Regions from separate parts of the Actinomadura coerulea genome, predicted to be linked through region 2. Evidence: riboswitches for the same ligand, from Rfam matches in the RefSeq annotation. Region 2 holds a riboswitch; the other holds the start of a gene.
The links. Region 2 has a riboswitch for cobalamin ahead of BKA00_RS26245 (ribonucleoside-diphosphate reductase subunit alpha). Riboswitches for the same ligand answer to the same signal wherever they lie in the genome.
Positions count from the first base shown of each region.

Region 1 (7,068 bases), 2.7 Mb from region 2:
CGCTCGCGGCGAGCGCCTCCTTGGACTCGGCCGCCCCGATGAACCCGACCGGGGTCCCGAGGACCGCCGCCGGGCGCGGCGCGCCCTCCTCCACCAGCTCCAGGAGCCGGAACAGCGCGGTCGGCGCGTTGCCGATCGCGACGACCGCGCCGCCGAGCCGGTCGCGCCACAGCTCCAGCGCCGCCGCGCTGCGCGTCGTGCCGAGCCGCGCGGCCAGCTCGGGCACGCCCGGTTCGCCCAGGGTGCACACGACCTCGTTGCCGGCGGGCAGCCGCGCGCGGGTCACGCCGGAGGCGACCATCCGCGCGTCGCACAGCACGGGCGCGCCGGCCAGCAGCGCCGCCCGGGCCTGCGCCACGACCCCCGGCGACCAGGCCAGATCCTCGACGAGATCGGTCATGCCGCAGGCGTGGATCATGCGGACCGCGACCCGCGCCACGTCATCCGGCAGTCCCGACAGGTCGGTCTCCGCGCGGATCGTCGCGAACGACCGCCGGTAGATCTCGGCGCCGTCCCGGACGTAATCGATCACTGCTGTCCCTCCGCCGTCCTCAGCTCGACCGGGCCGCGGGGCATCCCGCAGCGCCGCTCGCATCCCGTCCAGTGGACGGGGGTCTCGGGCGCGCGGCTCAGGCCGTCCACGAAGCGCCGCGCCTCGCCCTGCACGTCGCCGCGCGACTTCGCGCATCCGGGGCTCCCGGTGCAGGCCGTCACACCGACCCAGGGGGAGGCGGGGTCGGTCGCGAAGCCCGCCGCCGCGAGCGCCGCCGACGCGCGGCCCGCCTCGTCCCGGTCCAGGTCCCGCACCACCACGCTGCGCCACGGCGTCACCCGCACCTCGTCCGCGACCGCGGCGAGCGCCTCGGCCTGCGCGCCCGACATCCTGCCGAGCGGAGGCACGGCCTCCAGCGCGGTGAGCCCGTCCCGCTGCGGGAGCAGCCCGGCGTGCGGCGGCGCGGGATCCGGGCGCGGCGGCGTGTCCCGCACGGCCGCGCCGAGCCGCCGCGCGACGAGCCGCGCGCCGTCCGGCACCTCCGCGAGCCGCCAGGCGCCGCCCCGGATCTCCAGGAACGCCTCCGCCGCCGCGAGCAGCGCCGCGACGGGATCGCCCGGGACGGTTCCGAGCCGCGTCCCGGCCAGCCGCAGGCCGTCGGGGGTGTGGGCCGCGTCGGCGTCCAGCGCGGTCGTGTCGCCGGTGCCGTCGTCGAGCGCGAACAGGAACCGCCCCGGCAGCCGGGCCAGCTCCGCACGCGCGCGGAGCGCCTCGTCCAGCGCCGTGACCAGCGGGTCCGTGGCGAGGACGCCGCGCGGGCCGCGCCCGCCGAGCGGGGACGCGACGATGTTGCGCACCCGCTCGTGGGTCGCCGACGGCAGCAGCCCGGCGGCCTCCAGCCGGGCCGCGAGGGCCGCGGTGTCGCGGACCCCGCGCACCTGGAGGTTGCCGCGGGACGTGAGTTCGATCACGTCCCGACCCAGCTCGCGGGCGGCGGCGCCGAGCACGGCGAGCTGCGCGGCCGACACCGCGCCGCCGGGGACGCGGACGCGCGCCAGCGGCCCGTCGGCGGCGTCGTGGGCGCGCAGCGCCCCGGGGCACGCGTCGGGACGGGCTCTGACATTCGGCACGGGGAGGATGTTAACCACAGTTTGCAGGGCGACCGCGCTGCCGTACTCTTCTGATCAGACGATGGCAATGGGAGGAAGCCGGTGCGAATCCGGCGCGGTCCCGCCACTGTGACCGGGGAGCGAACCCCGCTGTAGGCCACTGTCCGCGAGGACGGGAAGGCCGGGGCGAGCGTCGATCCGGGAGCCAGGAGACTCCTGCCGTCGCGACACCCGCGACCGGGGCGAGGACCCCAGGGGGAGGATGCGCCGTGCCCGAGCACAGCCGCACGGTCCTGTTGCTGTCGACGTCCGACACCGATCTGCTGAGCGCCCGCGCGTCCGGCGCCGCCTACCGGCTCGGCAACCCGGCGCGGCTCACCGCCGCCGACCTGCCCGGGCTGACCGAGGGCGCCGACCTCGTCGTGGTGCGGCTGCTCGGCGGCCGGCGCGCCTGGGAGGACGGCCTCGACGCGCTGCTCGCGGGCCCCCGGCCGGTCGTCGTCCTCGGCGGCGAGCAGGCCCCCGACGCCGAGCTGATGGAGCTGTCCACGGTCAGCGGGGGCGTGTGCGCCGAGGCGCACGCCTACCTCGCGCACGGCGGGCCCGCCAACCTCGCCGAGCTGCACGCGTTCCTGTCCGACACCGTGCTGCTGACCGGGCGCGGCTTCGCGCCGCCGGCCGCGGCGCCGGCCTGGGGGCGGCTCGACCGCGCCGCCCGCGACGGCGGCGGGCCCGTGGTCGGCGTGCTCTACTACCGCGCCCACCACATGGCGGGCAACACCGCGTTCGTGGAGGCGCTCTGCGCGGCCGTGGAGGACGCCGGCGGGCGCGCCATGCCGGTGTTCTGCTCGTCGCTGCGCACCGCCGAGCCCGACCTGCTGGACACGCTCCGCCAGGCCGACGCGCTGGTGGTGACCGTGCTCGCGGCGGGCGGGTCGCGGCCCGCGACGGCCGGGGCGGGCGGCGACGACGAGGCGTGGGACGTGGGCGCGCTCGCCGCGCTGGACGTCCCGATCCTCCAGGGCCTCTGCCTGACCACGAGCCGGTCCGACTGGGAGGGCTGCGACGACGGGCTGTCCCCGCTGGACGCGGCGTCGCAGGTCGCGATCCCCGAGTTCGACGGGCGGATCATCACCGTCCCGTTCTCGTTCAAGGAGGTCGACGAGGACGGGCTCACCGTCTACGCCGCCGACCCCGAGCGGGCGGCCCGGGTCGCCGGGATCGCCGTCCGGCACGGCCGCCTGCGGCACACCCCGGCCGCCGCCCGCCGCCTCGTCGTGATGCTGTCGGCGTACCCGACCAAGCACGCCCGCGTCGGGAACGCCGTCGGCCTCGACACCCCGGCGAGCACCGTCCGGCTGCTCGCCCGGCTCCGCGGCGCCGGGTACGACCTCGGGGAGGGCTTCCCCGGCGTCGACGAGCAGGACGGCGACGCCCTCGTCCACGCGCTCATCGCGGCGGGCGGACAGGACGAGGACTGGCTCACCGAGGAGCAGCTCGCGGGCAACCCCGTCCGCATCTCCGCCGCGTCCTACGAGCGCTGGTACCGCACCCTGCCCGCCGACCTGCGCGAGGGGATGGAGCGGCACTGGGGCCCGCCGCCGGGGGAGCTGTTCGTCCAGGACGGCGACATCGTCCTCGCGGCCCTGCGCGCCGGGAACCTCGTCGTCATGGTGCAGCCGCCGCGCGGCTTCGGGCAGAACCCCATCGCGATCTACCACGACCCCGACCTGCCGCCCAGCCACCACTACCTGGCCGCCTACCGGTGGCTGTCGGACGAGTTCGGCGCGCACGCGATCGTCCACGTCGGCAAGCACGGAAACCTGGAGTGGCTGCCCGGCAAGGCGGCGGGGATGTCGGCGTCGTGCGGCACCGACGCGGCGCTCGGCGACGTCCCGCTGGTCTACCCGTTCCTCGTCAACGACCCCGGCGAGGGCACGCAGGCCAAGCGCCGCGCGCACGCCGTCCTCGTCGACCACATGGTCCCGCCGATGGCCCGCGCCGAGACCTACGGCGACATCGCCCGCCTCGAACAGCTCCTGGACGAGCACGCGACGATCGCCGCGATGGACCCGGCGAAGCTGCCCGCGATCCGCGCCCAGATCTGGACGCTCATCCAGGCCGCCAAGCTCGACCACGACCTCGGCCTGGACGACCGCCCGCACGACACCGAGTTCGACGACTTCCTCCTGCACGTCGACGGCTGGCTGTGCGAGGTGAAGGACGCGCAGATCCGCGACGGCCTGCACGTCCTCGGCCAGGCGCCCACCGGTCCGGCCCGCGTCGACCTGGTGCTGGCCATGCTCCGCGCCCGCCAGATGTGGTCGGGGCGCGAGACGCTGCCCGGCCTGCGGGAGGCGCTCGGCCTCAGCGAGGCCGGCGGCGAGTCGCTCGCCGACGTGGACGCCGCCGAGGCCGCCGCCCGCGCCCTCGTCCAGGCCATGGAGGACGCCGGCTGGGCCGTGGACGCGGCGCGGGAGGCCGCCCGGGACGTTCCGGCGGGGAACCGCGAAGCCGTGACGCGGATCCTGGAGTTCGCCGCCGCGGAGATCGTCCCGCGGCTGGCCCGGACGACCGACGAGCTCGACCACGTCCTGCACGCCCTGGACGGCGGCTACGTCCCGGCGGGCCCGAGCGGGTCGCCGCTGCGCGGCCTCGTCAACGTCCTGCCGACCGGCCGCAACTTCTACTCGGTCGACCCGCGCGCCGTCCCGAGCCGCCTCGCCTGGGAGACCGGGCAGGCGATGGCCGACTCGCTCCTGGAGCGCTACCGCGCCGACCACGGGGAATGGCCGCGCTCGGTGGGGCTGTCGGTGTGGGGGACGAGCGCGATGCGCACCGCGGGCGACGACGTGGCCGAGGTCCTCGCGCTGCTCGGCGTCCGCCCGGCCTGGGACGAGGCGTCCCGCCGCGTCACGGCGCTGGAGCCGGTCCCGCTCGCCGATCTCGGCCGTCCGCGCATCGACGTGACCGTCCGCATCAGCGGCTTCTTCCGGGACGCGTTCCCGCACGTCGTCGCCATGCTGGACGACGCCGTCCGGCTCGTCGCCGGGCTGGACGAGCCGGACGCCGACAACCACGTCCGCGCCCACGTGCGGGCCGACCGGGAGCGGCACGGCGACGAGCGGCGCGCCACGATGCGCGTGTTCGGGTCCGCGCCGGGCGCGTACGGGGCCGGGCTGCTGCCGCTCATCGACAGCCGCAACTGGCGCGACGACGCCGACCTCGCCGAGGTGTACGCGGTGTGGGGCGGCCACGCCTACGGCCGCGACCTCGATGGGGTGCCCGCCCGCGCCGACATGGAGAGCGCCTACCGGCGGATCGCCGTCGCCGCCAAGAACGTCGACACCCGCGAGCACGACATCGCCGACTCCGACGACTACTTCCAGTACCACGGCGGCATGATCGCCACCGTCCGCGCGCTGACCGGCCGGGCCCCGGAGGCCTACGTCGGCGACAGCACCCGCCCGGACGCCGTGCGCACCCGGACCCTCTCGGAGGAGACCGCGCGGATCTTCCGGGCCCGCGTGGTGAACCCGCAGTGGCTCGCCGCCATGCGCCGGCACGGCTACAAGGGCGCGTTCGAGCTGGCCGCGACCGTGGACTACCTGTTCGGCTACGACGCCACCACCGGCGTCATGGCCGACTGGATGTACGACAGGCTCACCGCCGCCTACGTCCTGGACGAGGAGAACCGCGCGTTCATGGCGGAGTCGAACCCGTGGGCGCTGCACGGCATCGCCGAGCGGCTGCTGGAGGCGGCCGAGCGCGGCATGTGGGAGCACCCCGACCCGGCGGTCCTCCAGGGGCTCCAGGAGGTCTACCTCAAGACGGAGGGCGACCTGGAGGACGACACCAGCCGCTGAGCCGCCTGCGGGGACCCCGCCCAGTGCAGGTGCAGGTAGGAGGCGGTGATCCGGTCGTCGCCGTACCCGTCGCGGCCGTCCCGCCACCGGAACAGCGGTCCGGCATCGGTATCCAGCGCGGTCCGGTGGAACTCGTGGCCGTGGAACCGCTCGCCCGGACGGGTCAGCGGCGATTCCGCCACCGCGACCGCCTCCCGGTAGCCGAGCGTCAGCCGGGAGGTCATCCGCGCGCGGCCCGGCACCCGCCCGCACATCGCCCGCCCGTCGAGTTCCTCGCACAGGTAGAGGAGCCCGGCGCATTCGGCGGCGATCGGACCGGGGAACGCCGCGACCTCGGCGAGCATCGGCGCGTTGGCTGCCAGCTCGGCGGCGTGCACCTCCGGGAAGCCGCCCCCGATGACGAGCGCGCCCGCCCCGTCCGGCAGGGCCTCGTCCCGCAGCGGGTCGAACACGGCCACCTCGGCGCCCGCCGCGCGCAGCAGCTCCACGTGCTCGGCGTAGGAGAAGGTGAACGCCGCCCCGCCCGCCACCGCGACGACCGGCCGGCCCTCGACCGGCGCGACCTGCTCGGACGGGTCCCACGCGGGCCCCGGCAGCGGGGGAGCGGCGGCCGCCAGGCGGAGCAGGGCGTCCAGGTCGCAGGAGCGCTCCACCAGCGCGCCGAGCCGCTCCACCGCGCCGACGGCCTCCGAGCCCCGCTCGGCCGCCGGGATCAGCCCGAGGTGGCGGGACGGGGCCACGACGGCGTCGTCCCGCCGGATCGCGCCGAGCACCGGCACGCCCGTCGACTCCAGCGCGCCGCGGCACAGCTCCTCGTGCCGCTCCGACCCGACCCGGTTGAGGACGACGCCGCCGATCCGCACGCCCGGCTCGAACGTCGCGAAGCCGTGCACGAGCGCCGCCACCGACCGGCTCTGCCGCGCGGCGTCCACGACCAGCACCACCGGCGCCGCGAGCAGTCGCGCGACGTGCGCCGTGGAGGCGAACCCGGTGTCGCCACGCCCGTCGAACAGGCCCATCACGCCCTCGACCACCGCGACGTCGCAGCCGGCGGCGCCGTGCAGGAACAGCGGCGCCACCCGTTCCTCACCCGTGAGCCACGGGTCGAGGTTGCGGCCGGGCCGTCCCGCCGCGAGCGCGTGGTAGCCGGGGTCGATGTAGTCGGGGCCGACCTTGTGCGGCGACACGGCGAGGCCGCGCGCCCGCAGCGCCGCGATCAGCCCGGTCGCCACGGTCGTCTTGCCGCTGCCGGACGCCGGCGCGGCGACGACCAGCCGGGGGATCACCACTCGATGCCCCGCTGGCCCTTCTGCCCGGCGTCCATCGGATGCCGGACCTTGCCCATCTCCGTCACCAGGTCGGCGGCCTCGACCAGCCGGCCGGGCGCGTCCCGCCCGGTGACGACGACGTGCTGGGTACCCGGGCGCGCGGTGAGGGTCTCGACCACGTCGTCCAGGTCGAGCCAGCCCCACTTGAGGGGGTAGGTGAACTCGTCGAGCACATAGAAACGGTACGTCTCGGCGGCCAGGTCCCGCTTGATCTGCGCCCAGCCCTCGCGGGCGTCGGCCGCGTGGTCCTCCTCGCTGCCGGGGCGCTGGAT
Region 1 is NZ_JACHMQ010000001.1:2,958,250-2,965,317, reverse strand. It holds gene BKA00_RS13780 (precorrin-8X methylmutase) at 1-532, opposite strand, end outside; gene cobG (precorrin-3B synthase) at 529-1,623, opposite strand; cobalamin riboswitch at 1,669-1,840, shown strand; gene cobN (cobaltochelatase subunit CobN) at 1,872-5,468, shown strand; gene BKA00_RS13765 (cobyrinic acid a,c-diamide synthase CobB) at 5,423-6,754, opposite strand; gene cobO (cob(I)yrinic acid a,c-diamide adenosyltransferase) at 6,751-7,068, opposite strand, start outside.
Region 1: another riboswitch for cobalamin. It lies ahead of cobN (cobaltochelatase subunit CobN); the one in region 2 lies ahead of BKA00_RS26245 (ribonucleoside-diphosphate reductase subunit alpha).

Region 2 (7,068 bases):
GTGACCTGGGCCGTCAGCTCCGCGTCGAACAGGGCGGGCTCCTCCGCCCGGACGGTGTCGACCACCGAGAACGCGAACTCCATGTGCATCGACTCGTCCCGGAAGACCCAGTTCGTTCCGGACGCGAGGCCGTTCAGCAGGCCGCGCGACCGGAGCCAGTACACGTAGGCGAACGCGCCGTAGAAGAACAGCCCCTCGATGCAGGCCGCGAAGCAGATGAGGTTCAGCAGGAACGTCCTGCGGTCGGCGGCGGTGCGGAGCTCGTCCAGGGAGCCGAGCGAGTCGATCCAGCGGAAGCAGAACTCCGCCTTGGCCCGGATGGACGGGATGTGCTCGATCGCCGCGAACGCCTTCACGCGCTCGTCCTGATCGGGCAGGTAGGTGTCCAGGAGGGTCAGATAAAACTGTACGTGGACGGCCTCCTCATATAGCTGCCGCGACAGGTAGAGCCGGGCCTCCGGCGCGTTCACGTGCTTGTAGAGGTTGAGCACGAGGTTGTTCGCCACGATCGAGTCGCCGGTGGCGAAGAACGCGACGAGCCGGTTGACGAGGTGCAGCTCGGCGGGCGTGAGCCGCGCGAGGTCCGCCAGGTCGGAGGCGAGGTCGACCTCCTCGACCGTCCAGGTGTTGCGGATCGCGGCCCGGTACCGCTCGTAGAAGTCCGGGTAGCGCATGGGCCGCAGCGTCAGGTCCATGCCGGGGTCGAGGAGCATGCCCCGCCCTTCCGCTCGCTCGTTCACTGGCACGCCTCGCAGGTCTCGGGGTTCTCCAGGGAGCAGACGGCCGCGGCGACCGTCGTCTGCGCGATCCGCGTCGCCGGACGGGACCGCAGGTAGTACGTCGTCTTGAGCCCGGCCCGCCACGCGTAGGCGTACATCGACGAGAGCTTGCCGATCGTCGGCGTCTCCATGAACAGGTTCAGTGACTGCGACTGGTCGATGTACGGGGTGCGGGCGGCGGCGAGGTCGATGAGCGCCTTCTGCGGCAGCTCCCAGGCCGTCCGGTAGAGCGACAGCATCTCCTCCGGCAGGTCGACGAGCCCCTGGACGGACCCGTTCGCCTTCTTGACGGCCTCGCGGACGGCCGGCGTCCACAGCCCGAGCGACTTCAGGTCCTCCACCAGGTAGCGGTTGATCTGCAGGAACTCGCCGGACAGCGTCTCGCGCTTGAACAGGTTGGACACCTGCGGCTCGATGCACTCGTAGCAGCCCGCGATGGACGCGATCGTCGCGGTCGGCGCGATCGCGACGAGCAGCGAGTTGCGCAGGCCGACCTCCGCGACGCGGGCGCGCAGGGCCTCCCAGTCGGCGGGACGGGAGGGCGCCGCGTCCGGGAAGTGGTCCAGGTGGAGCTCGCCGCGCGCGGTCCGGGTCGCGTCGTAGGCGGGCAGCGGCCCGTGGGCGGCGGCGAGGTCGGCCGACGCGTGGTAGGCGGCGAGGGCGATCTCCTCGGCGATGCGCGTCGACAGCTCGCGCGCCTCGGCCGAGTCGAACGGCAGGCGCAGCGTGAAGAACACGTCCGCGAGGCCCATCACGCCCAGCCCGACCGGCCGCCACTTGCGGTTGGCCTTCTCCGCCTCCGGGGTGGGGTAGAAGCCCCGGTCGATGGTGCGGTCCAGGAACCGGACCGCGGTGCGGACCGTCGAGCGGAGCCGCTCCCAGTCGACGCCGGACGGCCCGGCGTGCGCGGCCAGGTTCACCGACCCGAGGTTGCAGACGGCGGCCTCACTGTCGCCCGTCACCTCCAGGATCTCCGTGCAGAGGTTCGACAGGTGGACGACCTTGCCGGGCTCGGCGGTCTGGTTGCAGGCGCGGTTGGCGGCGTCCTTGAACGTCATCCAGCCGTTGCCGGTCTCGGCGAGCGTCCGCATCATGCGCCCGTACAGCTTGCGGGCCGGGATCCGCCGGACGAACCGCCCGTCCCGCTCCGCCGCCCGGTAGGCCTCGTCGAACTCCTCGCCCCACAGGTCGACCAGCTCGGGGACCTCCTTCGGGTCGAACAGCGACCATGCCGCGTCGGCCTCGACGCGGCGCATGAACTCGTCCGGGATCCAGTTGGCCAGATTGAGGTTGTGGGTGCGGCGCGCCTCCTCGCCGGTGTTGCCGCGCAGCTCCAGGAACTCCTCGACGTCGGCGTGCCACGGCTCCAGGTACACGCACGCCGCGCCCTTGCGGCGGCCGCCCTGGTTGACGGCGGCGACGGACGAGTCGAGCGTGCGCAGCCAGGGGACGACCCCGTTGGAGTGCCCGTTGGTGCCGCGGATCAGCGAGCCCCGCGACCGCACCCGCGTCCAGGAGATGCCGATGCCGCCCGCGTACTTGCTGAGCCGCGCGACCTGCCCGTACCGCTCGTAGATCGACTCCAGCTCGTCGCGCGGCGAGTCGAGCAGGAAGCACGACGAGAGCTGCGGGCGGCGGGCGCCGGAGTTGAACAGCGTGGGCGAGCTGGGCAGGTACGACAGGGTGCTGAGCAGCGCGTACAGCTCGGCGGCCTCCTCCACGGTGTCGGCGAGACCGCACGCCACGCGCAGAAGGAAGTGCTGAGGCCGTTCCAGGACGAGCCGCGAGCGCGGATGCCTGAGCAGGTACCGGTCGTAGACCGTCCGGAGCCCGAAGTACTCGAACCGGTCGTCGGCCTCCTCGTCGACGAGCGCGTCGAGCGCCGCGGCGCGGGCGGCGACGAAGGCGGCCAGGTCGTCCGCGAGGAGGCCCTCACGGTGCGCGGCGGCGACCGACTCGGCGAACGTCCGGACGCCGGCGGCCGCGGCCTCCTCCCGGATCCGGCCGCCGAGCAGCCGCGCGGCCACCCTGGAGTACCCGGGCTCGGCGGGGATGAGCGCGGCGGCCTCCCCGATCGCGAGGTCCCGCAGGGCCGCCGCGTCCAGCCCGTCCGCGGACCGGACCGCGGCCAGCACCCGTCCGGCCTCGGCGTCCGGTATCCCCTCGCAGGCCGCCTCGACCTCGACGACGATCTCCGCCGGCGGCGCGGCCAGAACCTGTGTCACGTGCATCTTCCCCTCGCATGCCGCCCCGCGGAGGCATGCGAACGGCGCGCGGCGGCAGGCCGCGCTCCGCCCCCGGCCCACCCGCGAGGCCTGGACGTGTCGATCCGGGACGGACCCGGACCCCCGGATGAGGCCGGTCTCCCGGCCTCGCGTGCGGGCAGGTCTTCGGACTCGCGGGCGCCGCCTCTGCCGAGGCGTCCTACTGGCCGTCGCTTCCCGGGCCGCCGGGCCCAGTGCTCGATGACGGCGGTCGTTCCCGCTCACCGCTGCGGGGCAGTCCCGGATTCCCACCGGGTTCCCTCTCACGCCGCCCCCGCCGCGAACGACGGGGCGGACCAGCACGGGACTGAACCCTACATCTAGTCGACGATCAACGCACAACCCCAAGATGTTGGGCGTGGCGGCGAATGTTCGGGGGCGGCTGGGCAGCGCGCGCGGGGGATGGGACGATGGTCGCCGTCATGAGCCCCCTTGCGCCGCAGCCGCTGTTCCGGCCCGCACGCGCGGTGGTGTTCGCCACCGTGTGCGCGACGCTGGCGACCCTCGGGCACGTCCTGGCGGGCGGCGCGGCGGTGCCCGCCTGGGCGGCGCTCACGGGCTTCGGCGCCGTCCTCGGCGTGACGATGATGCTGGCGGGCCACGAGCGCTCGCTGGCGACGATCCTGGGCGGGCTTCTCGGCGGGCAGTTCGCCCTCCACACGCTGTTCACGGCGGCCACCGCGCCCCATCACGCGCCCGAGGCGCACGCCGCCATGACGGGCGCCATGGAACCCGTCCCGGTCGCCGCCGCCCACGGCGGGAACGGCCTGGTGATGACGCTCGCGCACTGCACGGCCGCGCTGGTGGCCGCGTGGTGGCTGCGGCGCGGCGAGCGGGCCGCGTGGTCGCTCGCCCGGCGGGTCGCCGCCCTCGCGGACCGTCCGATCCGCCTGCTGCCGGCCCTGCTCGCCGTGGAGCCGGCCGAGCCCTCGGCCCGTCCCCTCCGGGCGGCGCCCGAGGCGGCCGCCGCCACGGCCACCGGGCGTGTCCTGCGGCACCAGGTCGTCCGGCGGGGCCCCCCGCCGCGTTCGAGGGCGCTCGCTCACTCCTGAGCCGGAGCGCCGTACGCCACCGGACGCCCCATCGCGGCGCCCGGTCCTTCCCGTGCGTCTCGAACGGAGTTCCGCAATGCCCTTCATTCCGCATGCCCGGCGCGCCGGCGCCGTCGCGTCCCTCGCCGCCCTGTCCGTGATCGGCCTGGCCGCGGCGGCGTCCGCGCACGTCAGCGTGAACCCCAGGACCGCCGAGCAGGGCTCGTACGCCAAGGTCTCGTTCCGGGTGCCGAACGAGCGCGACGACGCCTCCACCACCAAGCTCGTGGTGAACCTGCCGACCGACCACCCGCTGTCGTCGGTGTCGGTCCGGCCGCTGCCCGGCTGGACGGTGAAGGTCGACAGGTCCAGGCTGCCGGAGCCGGTGAAGACCGAGGGCGGCGAGCTGACCGAGGCCGTCACGAAGATCACCTGGAGCGGCGGCAGGATCGAGCCGGGCCGGTTCGAGGAGTTCGACGTGTCGATGGGACCGCTGCCCACCGACACCGACCAGCTCCTGTTCAAGGCCGACCAGACCTACTCCGGCGGCGAGGTCGTCAAGTGGGAGGAGCCCCCTGCCGAGGGGGCGAACGAGCCGGAGCACCCCTCGCCGGTGCTGAAGCTGCTCCCCAAGGGCTCGGCGGCCACGACCGGACTGACCGCGCAGGTGAAGCCCGCCGCGGCGTCGTCCGCGTCGTCCGGTGACGGGACGGCCCGGCTGCTCGGCGGCATCGGCATCGCCGTCGGCGCGGCCGGCATCGCGGTCGGCGCCTACGGCGTGACCCGGGCGCGGAGCCGGGCATGACCCGCGCGGCGCTGCGCGGGACCGCCGGTGCCGCGGCGCTCGCGGCCGTCCTGGCGGCGACCGCGGTCCCGGCGTCGGCGCACACGGCGCTGACGTCGGCGAGCCCCGAGAAGGACTCGACGGTCGCGGCCCCGTCCCGGATCGTCCTGACGTACGGCGACCCGGTCCGGCTGCCGCGCGTGGTCGTGACCGACCGGTCGCGGAGGCAGTACCAGGCCGGTCCGGCGCGGGCGGTCGACAACAAGGTCACCCAGGCCGTCGGCGGCACGCTGCCCGACGGGGAGTACACCGTGGGGTGGCGCGTCGTCGCCTCGGACGGCCATCCGGTCGAGGGCACCTACACGTTCACCGTGCGGGGCTCGTCCGGGGCCGTCCAGCCCGCCCCCTCGCCGATCCGGAAGACCATCGTCGCCACCGGCGACACCGACGACCGGGGAGGCTCGTCGGGCTGGCTCTGGATCGGCCTGATCGCCCTGGTCCTCGCGGCGGCGGCGGGCGCCGCCGCCTGGTTCCGCCGCTCGCCCCGCCAGGATTGATCGTTTCGCTTCCGGTCGGATGATTACAGGATTACAGTGATAATCCGACCGGAAGCAGCCTGGGGGCCCCATGATCGTCGAGTACATCCGCTACCGCATCGACCCGCAGGACGCGGCGGACTTCGAGGCCGCCTACGCGCGCGCCTCCGTCCCGCTCGCCGCCGCGCCCGAGTGCGTGGACTACGAGCTGTCCAGGTGCGTCGACGAGCCGTCGTCCTACATCCTGCGCATCTGCTGGACGTCGGCCGACGACCACATGCGGGGCTTCCGGGGCGGCGAGCACTTCCCCGCGTTCTTCGCCGAGATCAAGCCGTACGTCCAGCGGATCGAGGAGATGCGCCACTACGAGCGGACGGCGGTGCGCGGCGCCGGCTCGTCCGTCCCGACCATGTACGACTGGACGGGCGGGAGCGCGGCGCTGGAGCGGCTCACCGAGCACTTCTACACGAACGTCCTCAAGGACGAGCTGCTGCGCCCGCTTTTCGAGCACATGGCCCCGGACCACCCGAAGTGGGTCGCGGCCTGGCTCGGCGAGGTCTTCCGCGGGCCCGAGCGCTACAGCCGCGAGCGCGGCGGCTACGCCGCCATGGTGCGCCACCACCTCGGCAAGTCCATCACCGAGGCGCAGCGCCGCCGCTGGGTCGCGCTCCTCATGGACGCGGCGGACGAGGTCGGCCTCCCGGACGACCCGGAGTTCCGCGCCGCGTTCGCGTCCTACATCGAGTGGGGCACGCGCATCGCCCTCGCCAACTCCCAGCCGGACGCGAAGCCGCCCCTCCAGGCCCCCATGCCGCACTGGGGCTGGGGCGTCGCACCGCCCTACATCCCCGCCGACTAGCATCCGGGGCGCCGATACCCGCGCACGGCCTGAGAGGTGCTCGGGCGCGGTCACGCCGCCCGCCTGGTACGGGCGCTCGCGACGCGCGTCACGTCCCGGAACGAACGCCCCTTCCTGCACGTCGCCGCAGCGAACACCCCGGCGATCGCACTCTACGAACGGCTCGGCTTCGAGGTCTGGAGGCACGTGACCTTCCGCGGCTTCCGGGTCCCCTGACCGCCGCCGCCCGTAGTAAGCTCTGCGGCGTTCCTGCGACAGGGGAGGTTGATGAATATGGCCCGCGCGGCGCTTCATCAGCATGCCCTTGTCCGGGCCGCCCGCGACTGAGCGCGGCCCGGTCGTCCAGAACGACCAGGAGCCACACTTGCCTTCTTCCGACCTGACCACTTCAGGCCTGCCCGACGCGCAGGCGCCGGACGCGGATCTCACCACCGACCGTCTCGTCCTGCGGCCGTGGACGACCGGCGAGATCGCCGCCGTCCAGTCCGGTGACAGGCTCGCCCACTGGGCGGACGACTTCCCCGCCGAAGGCGACCGGGTCATCGCCGGCTTCATCGCCGAGAACCCGTCCGCGCTCGGCGAGTACGGCCAGCGCCTGATCATCGAACGCTCCACCGGCCTGGTGGTCGGCGCCGTCGGCCTGTTCTGGCCGCCCGCGGACGGGGCCGTGGAGTTCGGTTACGGCGTCGTCCCGTCCCGCCGTGGCCGCGCGTACGCCACCGAGGCCGCCCGCGCCATCGCGGCGTTCGCCCTGACCGCGCCCGGCGTGGACAAGGCCGTCGCGACCGTGGAGCTGTCCAACCCGGCGTCGGTCC
Region 2 is NZ_JACHMQ010000001.1:5,706,969-5,714,036, forward strand. It holds gene BKA00_RS26240 (ribonucleotide-diphosphate reductase subunit beta) at 1-740, opposite strand, end outside; gene BKA00_RS26245 (ribonucleoside-diphosphate reductase subunit alpha) at 737-3,004, opposite strand; cobalamin riboswitch at 3,144-3,359, opposite strand; gene BKA00_RS26250 (MFS transporter) at 3,466-4,095, shown strand; gene BKA00_RS26255 (YcnI family copper-binding membrane protein) at 4,172-4,879, shown strand; gene BKA00_RS26260 (copper resistance CopC family protein) at 4,876-5,415, shown strand; gene BKA00_RS26265 (group II truncated hemoglobin) at 5,486-6,253, shown strand; gene BKA00_RS26270 (GNAT family N-acetyltransferase) at 6,290-6,469, shown strand; gene BKA00_RS26275 (GNAT family N-acetyltransferase) at 6,618-7,068, shown strand, end outside.